Regions from separate parts of the Azospirillum sp. TSH58 genome, predicted to be linked through region 1. Evidence: riboswitches for the same ligand, from Rfam matches in the RefSeq annotation. Region 1 holds a riboswitch; each other region holds the start of a gene.
What was found. Region 1 has a riboswitch for thiamine pyrophosphate ahead of thiO (glycine oxidase ThiO). Riboswitches for the same ligand answer to the same signal wherever they lie in the genome.

Region 1 (2,195 bases):
GCGTCTCGTCCCAGCGGCGGGACGGCAGGACGGCGCCGTTCAGAGCGACGGCGACCCCGCGCGTGCCCGCGGCGATGCCGCGTTCGGCCAGCAGGGCGGCGACGGTGGGGGCGGCGAGATCCTCCTCCCGCCCATTGACGCGGATGCGGACGCTCATGCCGCGGCCCCCTTGGGCTGGGCGAAGCGGTCGAGCGCGAAGGGACGGATCACCGGATCGGTCTCCCCGGTCAGGACCAGCCGCGCCACCGAATCCGCGGTCACCGGGGTCAGCAGGATGCCGTTGCGGTGGTGCCCGGTGGCGTAGACCAGCCCCTCCACCTCCGAGAGGCCGAGGATCGGGGCGTCGTCGCGGGTGCCCGGGCGGAAACCGGCCCAGGCTTCCTCAATGGGCAGCTCGGCGATGCCCGGCAGGGCGCGCCACGCCCCTTCCAGCAGGGCGAACTGGCCCCCGGCGGTCAGCCGGTCGTCGAAGCCCCGCTCCTCCGTCGTGGCGCCGACCAGCAGCCGCCCGTCCAGCCGCGGGATCAGGTAGGTGCCGGGGGTCCACACCACGTGGCGCAGCAGCGGCAGCCGGGCGTCCATGCGCAGGCAGAGCATCTGCCCCTTCACAGGGCGCACCGGCGGGCGCACCGCCGGGGACAGCCCGTCGATCCAGCCCGACCACGCCCCGGCGGCCAGAATCACCCGGTCGGCCTCGAAAAGCCGGTCACCGACCTGGACGCCGACGGCACGGCCGCCGCGGATCTCGATGCGGCTGACCTCGGCGTACTCGTGCACCACGGCGCCGGCCCGCAGGGCGGCGGCGTGCAGGGCGGCGGCGACCTTGCGGTTGTCCACCTGATGGTCGCCGGCGCAGAACAGCGCGCCGGCCACGCCCGGCTGGAGGTAGGGCTCGCGCCGCCGCACCTCCGCCCCGCTCAGCCATTCCACCGGCAGGCCGAGCTTGCTCTGGAACTCGTGCAGGAAGCGTACCTTGGCCGCGTCGTCGGCGTTCAGCGCGATGACCATCGTGCCTTCGTCGCGCAGGTCCACCGCCAGGCCGGAGGCGGCCTCCAGCTCCGCCGCGAAGGCGGGCCACAAATCCTGGGAGGCGCGGGTCAGCGGCAGAAGGCTCTCTTCGCCGGGTTCGGTCTCCACGCAGGCGGCGAGCATGCCGCCCGCGGCGTGGCTGGCGCCCCGGCCGGCAGCGCCACGGTCGAAGACCTCGACCCGGCAGCCGGCGGCGGCCAGCCTCCAGGCGATGGACAGGCCGATCACCCCCGCGCCGACCACGGCGACGGTGGGTTTTGCGGACCCGGAATGGGCGGACTCAGAATGAAATAAGGGCGCGGATACCATGCGGCGGCTCCCTTCGCTGGCATTATCCAGACAGGTTCGATGGGTGTGATCTCAGCCGCGCGAGCGCATCCCGCACGGCACCCCAGCCAATGCCCGGATCATCCGGAAGAGAGCCGCCTTTGGCAAGCCCCTTTTCGTTGGTCACAGCAACAAAAGCGACGCCAGCCCCAGGAAGGACAGGAACCCGATGACGTCGGTCATCGTGGTCAGAAAGACCGAACTCGCCACCGCCGGGTCGACGCCCATCCGGTCCAGACCGATGGGGATCAGCACCCCGCACAGCCCGGCGACGAACAGGTTGATGACCATGGCGCAGCCGATCACCAGCCCGATCATCGGCTCGAACCACGTCGCGGCGATGGCCCCCACCAGCGTGGCGAAGACGGCGCCGTTGAGAAGCCCGACCAGCACCTCCTTGCCGACCACGCGGGGGGCATTGGACGACGACAGCTCGCGCGTCGCCAGGGCGCGCACCGCCACGGTCAGCGTCTGGGTCCCGGCGTTGCCGCCCATCGAGGCGGTGATCGGCATCAGCACGGCCAGCGCCACGATCTGCTCGATGGTCGCCTCGAACAGCGAGATGACGCCCGCCGCCGCGAAGGCGGTGAACAGGTTCAGCCCAAGCCAGGAAATGCGCGAGCGCGAGGTTTCCAGAACCGAGCGGTAGATCGAGGTGTCGCCGACGCCGCCGAGCTTGCCGATGTCGTCCTCGGCCTCCTCGTCGATGATGTGGACCACGTCGTCGACGGTGATGACGCCGATCAGCCGACCGCCGGCGTCCACCACGGGCGCGGAAACCAGAGCGTACTGGCGGAACAGGTTCGCCACCTCCTCCTGGTCCATGGTGGCGGGGATGG
Region 2 (2,195 bases), on a different replicon from region 1:
CGGACCGTCCATCACCTCGATCCGTTCCTCCAGCGCGCGGTCCCCCAGCACCTTGCCGAAGTTGAACAGGCCGTGGAAGCCGAAGGCCGGTCCCGTCACCGGTGTCCGTTCGAAGGCGAAGCGGTCGGCCACGGCCTCCGGGGCGAAGCGGATGCCGGCCTTCTCCAGCGCCGGGCGCTCGGTCCGGCAGATGACGTGGTCCTCGGGGATGCCGGCTTCGAAGGGCAGGTCGCGCAGCCGGTCGAGCAGGGCGGCGGAGCGCAGGGAGAAGCCGCCGTTTCCCACCGTCATGCCGTCGTCGTACCAGCCCCAGCGGGCGCCGATGTAGTCGAAGGCGCGGAACTCCTCCGTCCAGGCCCGCGGGTCGGCGACGAAGCCGTCCCACTGCGCGATCAGGACATGACCGGTCGTCACCAGCCGGCGCAGGCGGACGTTGATGGTGTCCGAATAGTCGTCGATGCTGTGGATCGGGGCGATGCGGTGGAAATCGACGCCCGGAATCTTCGGGTCGCGGTCGGAGAGCAGCAGGACCCTGGAGAAGCGGCAGGCGGACAGGCTGTCCCGTATGGCCAGTTCGACCAGGGCGTTGTTCGCCGTGTCGGCGAACACCAGCGTGCAGTCCTCGATCCTCACCATGCCGTTCCCCGTTCTGCCGCCGGCGTCGGCCGCCCGCGGGCGCGGATCCTATCACGGCGGTTGTGGGGGTGCCACGGGCGGCGCGCCGGTCATCCTTGACGGGCGGGGGCCGGTCCCTTAGCTTGCGAAGTGTTCCCTGGGGGGCCTCGCTAGGAGGCTGAGACTCCGCCGGTCCGGCGCTTTCATCCGGACAACGCGGTGACCCATCGAACCTGATCCGGGTCATACCGGCGTAGGGACGGGACTGAAGGGCGGCACGGCGTACCCCCATTCCATCCAGACACCGCTTGCTCCGGCAACAGTTTGTTGGCGCTGCAAAAGGTGTGTGCGGACGTGACCGAAGCCCGACTTGTCGAAGACCTGCTGGCCTTCATCGCCGCCGGAGAGGCGGACGAGGAGGCGTTCAACCGCATGGCGCTGGCCGTCTTCGCCCACCAGTTCGAGACCAACGTCCCCTACCGCCGCTTCGCCACCCAGCGGGCGCGCACCCTGCGCACGGTGAAGAGCTGGCGCGACGTGCCCGCCGTGCCGATCAGCGCCTTCAAGGACCTGACGCTGAGCGGACGGCCGCCGGAGGAATGCCCGCACGTCTTCATGACCAGCGGCACCACCAAGGGCGTGCGGGGCAAGAGCCACCACCCGACGCTGGCGGTCTACGACCGCTCCATGACCGTCAATTTCCGCCGCCGTTTCATGGGGGACGTCGAACGGCTGCGCATGGGCATCCTGTTCCCGACCGAACAGGCGATGCCCAACTCCTCGCTCGCCCATTATCTGGCGCTGGCCAGGAGCGAATTCGGGACGGCGGAGAGCCGGTATTTCGTCTCCGACGCCGGGCTGGACGTGGACGGGGCGATCGAGGCGCTGTCGCGCGCCGAGGCGACCGGCGAACCCTATGCCCTGCTGGGGGCGAGCTTCAGCGTCGTGCATCTGATGGACGCGCTGGCCGAGCGGGGGCGGCGCTTCGCCCTGCCGGCGGGCAGCCGCATCCTCGACACCGGCGGCTTCAAGGGCCAGTCGCGGGAGATGGCGGCGGAGGAGTTCTACGGCCGCCTGTCCGCCACTTTCGGCGTGCCGCGCCGGCTGTGCATCAACATGTACGGCATGACGGAGCTGAGCACCCAGTTCTACGACGACGGCAACGAGACCTGCCCGTCGGTGAAGTCCGGCCCGCACTGGATCCGCAGCCGGGTCATCAACCCGCTGACCGGGCAGGAGGTGCCGCGCGGCAGCGTCGGCGTGCTGGTCCATCACGATCTGGCCCATTTCAACTGCGCGTCGGCCATCCTGACCGAGGACGCCGGGGTTGAGGTGGACGGCGGCTTCCAGCTTCTGGGCCGGGCGGACGGGGCGGACGCCAAGGGCTGCTCCATGGCGGTCGAGGACTTCCTCAGAGCGGCGCGGGCCCCATGACCGTAGGCTTGATGGAGCGCGCCGGGCATCTGCCGGGGTTGTCCGCCGACGCGGTGGACTGGCGGACGCTGACCTTCCGGCGCGGCGCCGAGACGCTCGACGTCGCGGTGCCGGTGCTGAGAGAGGCACAGGTCGCCGAATTGGCA
Region 3 (2,195 bases), on a different replicon from region 1:
ACATCGGCCGTGAAGCGACGATGTTCATCGCCTTCACCTTCGAAGGCCTCGGCATCCTGATGCTCAGCCGCTTCGGCCACGACCCGATCATGTTCCTGATCCTGTCGGGTCTGGTGTTCCTGGCCTGGGGCGAAGTGTACAGCCTGTTCAGCGCGACCTCGGCGGACACCTTCGGCACCAAGCATGCGGCGAAGATCTACGGCGTGCTCTACTGCGCCAAGGGCGTCGCGGCCCTGCTGGTCCCGCTGGGCAACCTGCTGATGGAAGCCACCGGCACCTGGGCGACCGTGCTCTACATCTGCGCCACCATGGACCTCATCGCAGCCTTCTGCGCCATCGCGGTCCTGCGGCCCATGCTGCGCAAGCACCATGCCCGCAACGCAGAACTCGCCGCCCAGCAGGGTGCGGGGGGGCTGGCGGTGCAGCCCGGCCACTGATCGGCCCGCAAAGTCGTCTCAGGTTTCGTATCTCGGGCGCTTTATCTCGGAAGACTTCATCTCGGACTATGGCCGCCGCGCGCACCCCGCGCGGCGGCCTTCTTTCATTCCAGGAAGAAGGGACGGTTGTGGCCTTCGCCGGACTGGTTGAAGCGGTCCGACGACCAGAGGCCGTCCGGCTGCCCGTCCTGCGGATCGGCGTTCCACTCGTCGTCCTCCCGCATCAGCAGGGTGAGGCCGTGGCCCATCAGGCCGGCCAGGGCGACGAAGGCGATCATCTGGGATTCGAGCATGGGACGGGCTCCGGGCACTCGGGAGGGGGCTTTGTTTCTTGTTGTGATGCAGCATAGCGGCCCGGCTCAGGCTGCGCAATAGGATTTTGTATACCAGATAATGGATACCAGAGTCGCGCCAATTGCATCCGTGGGGTGGAATTCGCCGTGAATAGCGTTGACGTGGGTGGGGCGGATCGTTCAGCATGGCGACGTTCCAAGGGGAGCCCCATAACACGGGGCTGAGATGATGCCGTAAGGCGCCGAACCCTTTGAACCTGATCCGGGTCGTACCGGCGTAGGGACAGGAACAAACGGGCCACGGTCACGCGCATCCCATCGCGCACCCCTCCATGGGGACCGCTCCGGTCGTCCGTTCTGCCGCTCCGTCACACCCGGGTCTCCAACGATCCTATGTGCGATGGAGATCCACAGCAGATGCCCGACTCACTTCCCCCCGCTTCCCAAAAGCCCGCGCCCTCCGACCATTTCTCGGTGACGACCGGCCCGCTGCCGTCGTCCAGCAAGGTCCATGTGGCGGGGGAGCGCTTCCCCGACCTGCGCGTGGCCATGCGCGACATCCATGTCGGCGGCGGCGAGCCGCCGGTGCGCGTCTACGACACCTCCGGCCCCTACAGCGACCCCGCCGTGCAGACCGACATCCGCCGCGGCCTGGCGGAGCTGCGCCGCTCCTGGATCGAGGCGCGCGGCGACGTGGAGGCCTATGAGGGCCGCGAGGTCCGTCCGGAGGACGACGGGCTGCGCGCCGGCGAGACGCGCGCCGTGCCCGTCTTCGACCGCGCCGGGCGCCGTCCGCTGCGCGGCAAGCCGGGCCGGGCGGTCACGCAGATGGCCTACGCCCGCGCCGGCATCGTCACGCCGGAGATGGAGTACATCGCCGTCCGCGAGAATCTGGGCCGCCAGCGGCTGGCCGAGGCGGCGGCGCGGGACGGCGACGACTTCGGCGCCTCCATCCCCGACCATGTGACCCCGGAGTTCGTCCGCGACGAGGTGGCGCGCGGGCGGGCGATCATCCCGTCCAACATCAACCACCCCGAATCGGAGCCGATGATCATCGGCCGCAACTTTCTCACCAAGATCAACGCGAACATCGGCAACTCCGCCGTCGCCTCCTCGGTGGGGGAGGAGGTGGACAAGATGGTCTGGTCGATCCGCTGGGGCGCGGACACCGTGATGGACCTGTCCACCGGCCGCAACATCCACACCACCCGCGAATGGATCCTGCGCAACAGCCCGGTCCCCATCGGCACCGTGCCGATCTACCAGGCCCTGGAGAAGGTCGGCGGCAAGGCCGAGGACCTGACCTGGGAGATCTTCCGCGACACGCTGATCGAGCAGGCGGAGCAGGGGGTGGATTATTTCACCATCCACGCCGGCATCCGTCTGGCGCACATCCCGCTGACCGCCAAGCGCACCACCGGCATCGTGTCGCGCGGCGGCTCGATCATGGCGAAATGGTGCCTGT

Region 2: another riboswitch for thiamine pyrophosphate. It lies ahead of TSH58p_RS25915 (long-chain fatty acid--CoA ligase); the one in region 1 lies ahead of thiO (glycine oxidase ThiO).
Region 3: another riboswitch for thiamine pyrophosphate. It lies ahead of thiC (phosphomethylpyrimidine synthase ThiC); the one in region 1 lies ahead of thiO (glycine oxidase ThiO).

Annotation. Positions count from the first base shown of each region.
Region 1 is NZ_CP022366.1:48,540-50,734, forward strand. It holds gene thiS (sulfur carrier protein ThiS) at 1-157, opposite strand, end outside; gene thiO (glycine oxidase ThiO) at 154-1,338, opposite strand; TPP riboswitch at 1,330-1,433, opposite strand; gene mgtE (magnesium transporter) at 1,480-2,195, opposite strand, start outside.
Region 2 is NZ_CP022367.1:977,664-979,858, forward strand. It holds gene TSH58p_RS25910 (DUF5672 family protein) at 1-636, opposite strand, end outside; TPP riboswitch at 764-893, shown strand; gene TSH58p_RS25915 (long-chain fatty acid--CoA ligase) at 970-2,049, shown strand; gene TSH58p_RS25920 (acyl-CoA reductase) at 2,046-2,195, shown strand, end outside.
Region 3 is NZ_CP022364.1:353,927-356,121, reverse strand. It holds gene oxlT (oxalate/formate MFS antiporter) at 1-437, shown strand, start outside; gene TSH58p_RS05225 (hypothetical protein) at 542-730, opposite strand; TPP riboswitch at 920-1,032, shown strand; gene thiC (phosphomethylpyrimidine synthase ThiC) at 1,148-2,195, shown strand, end outside.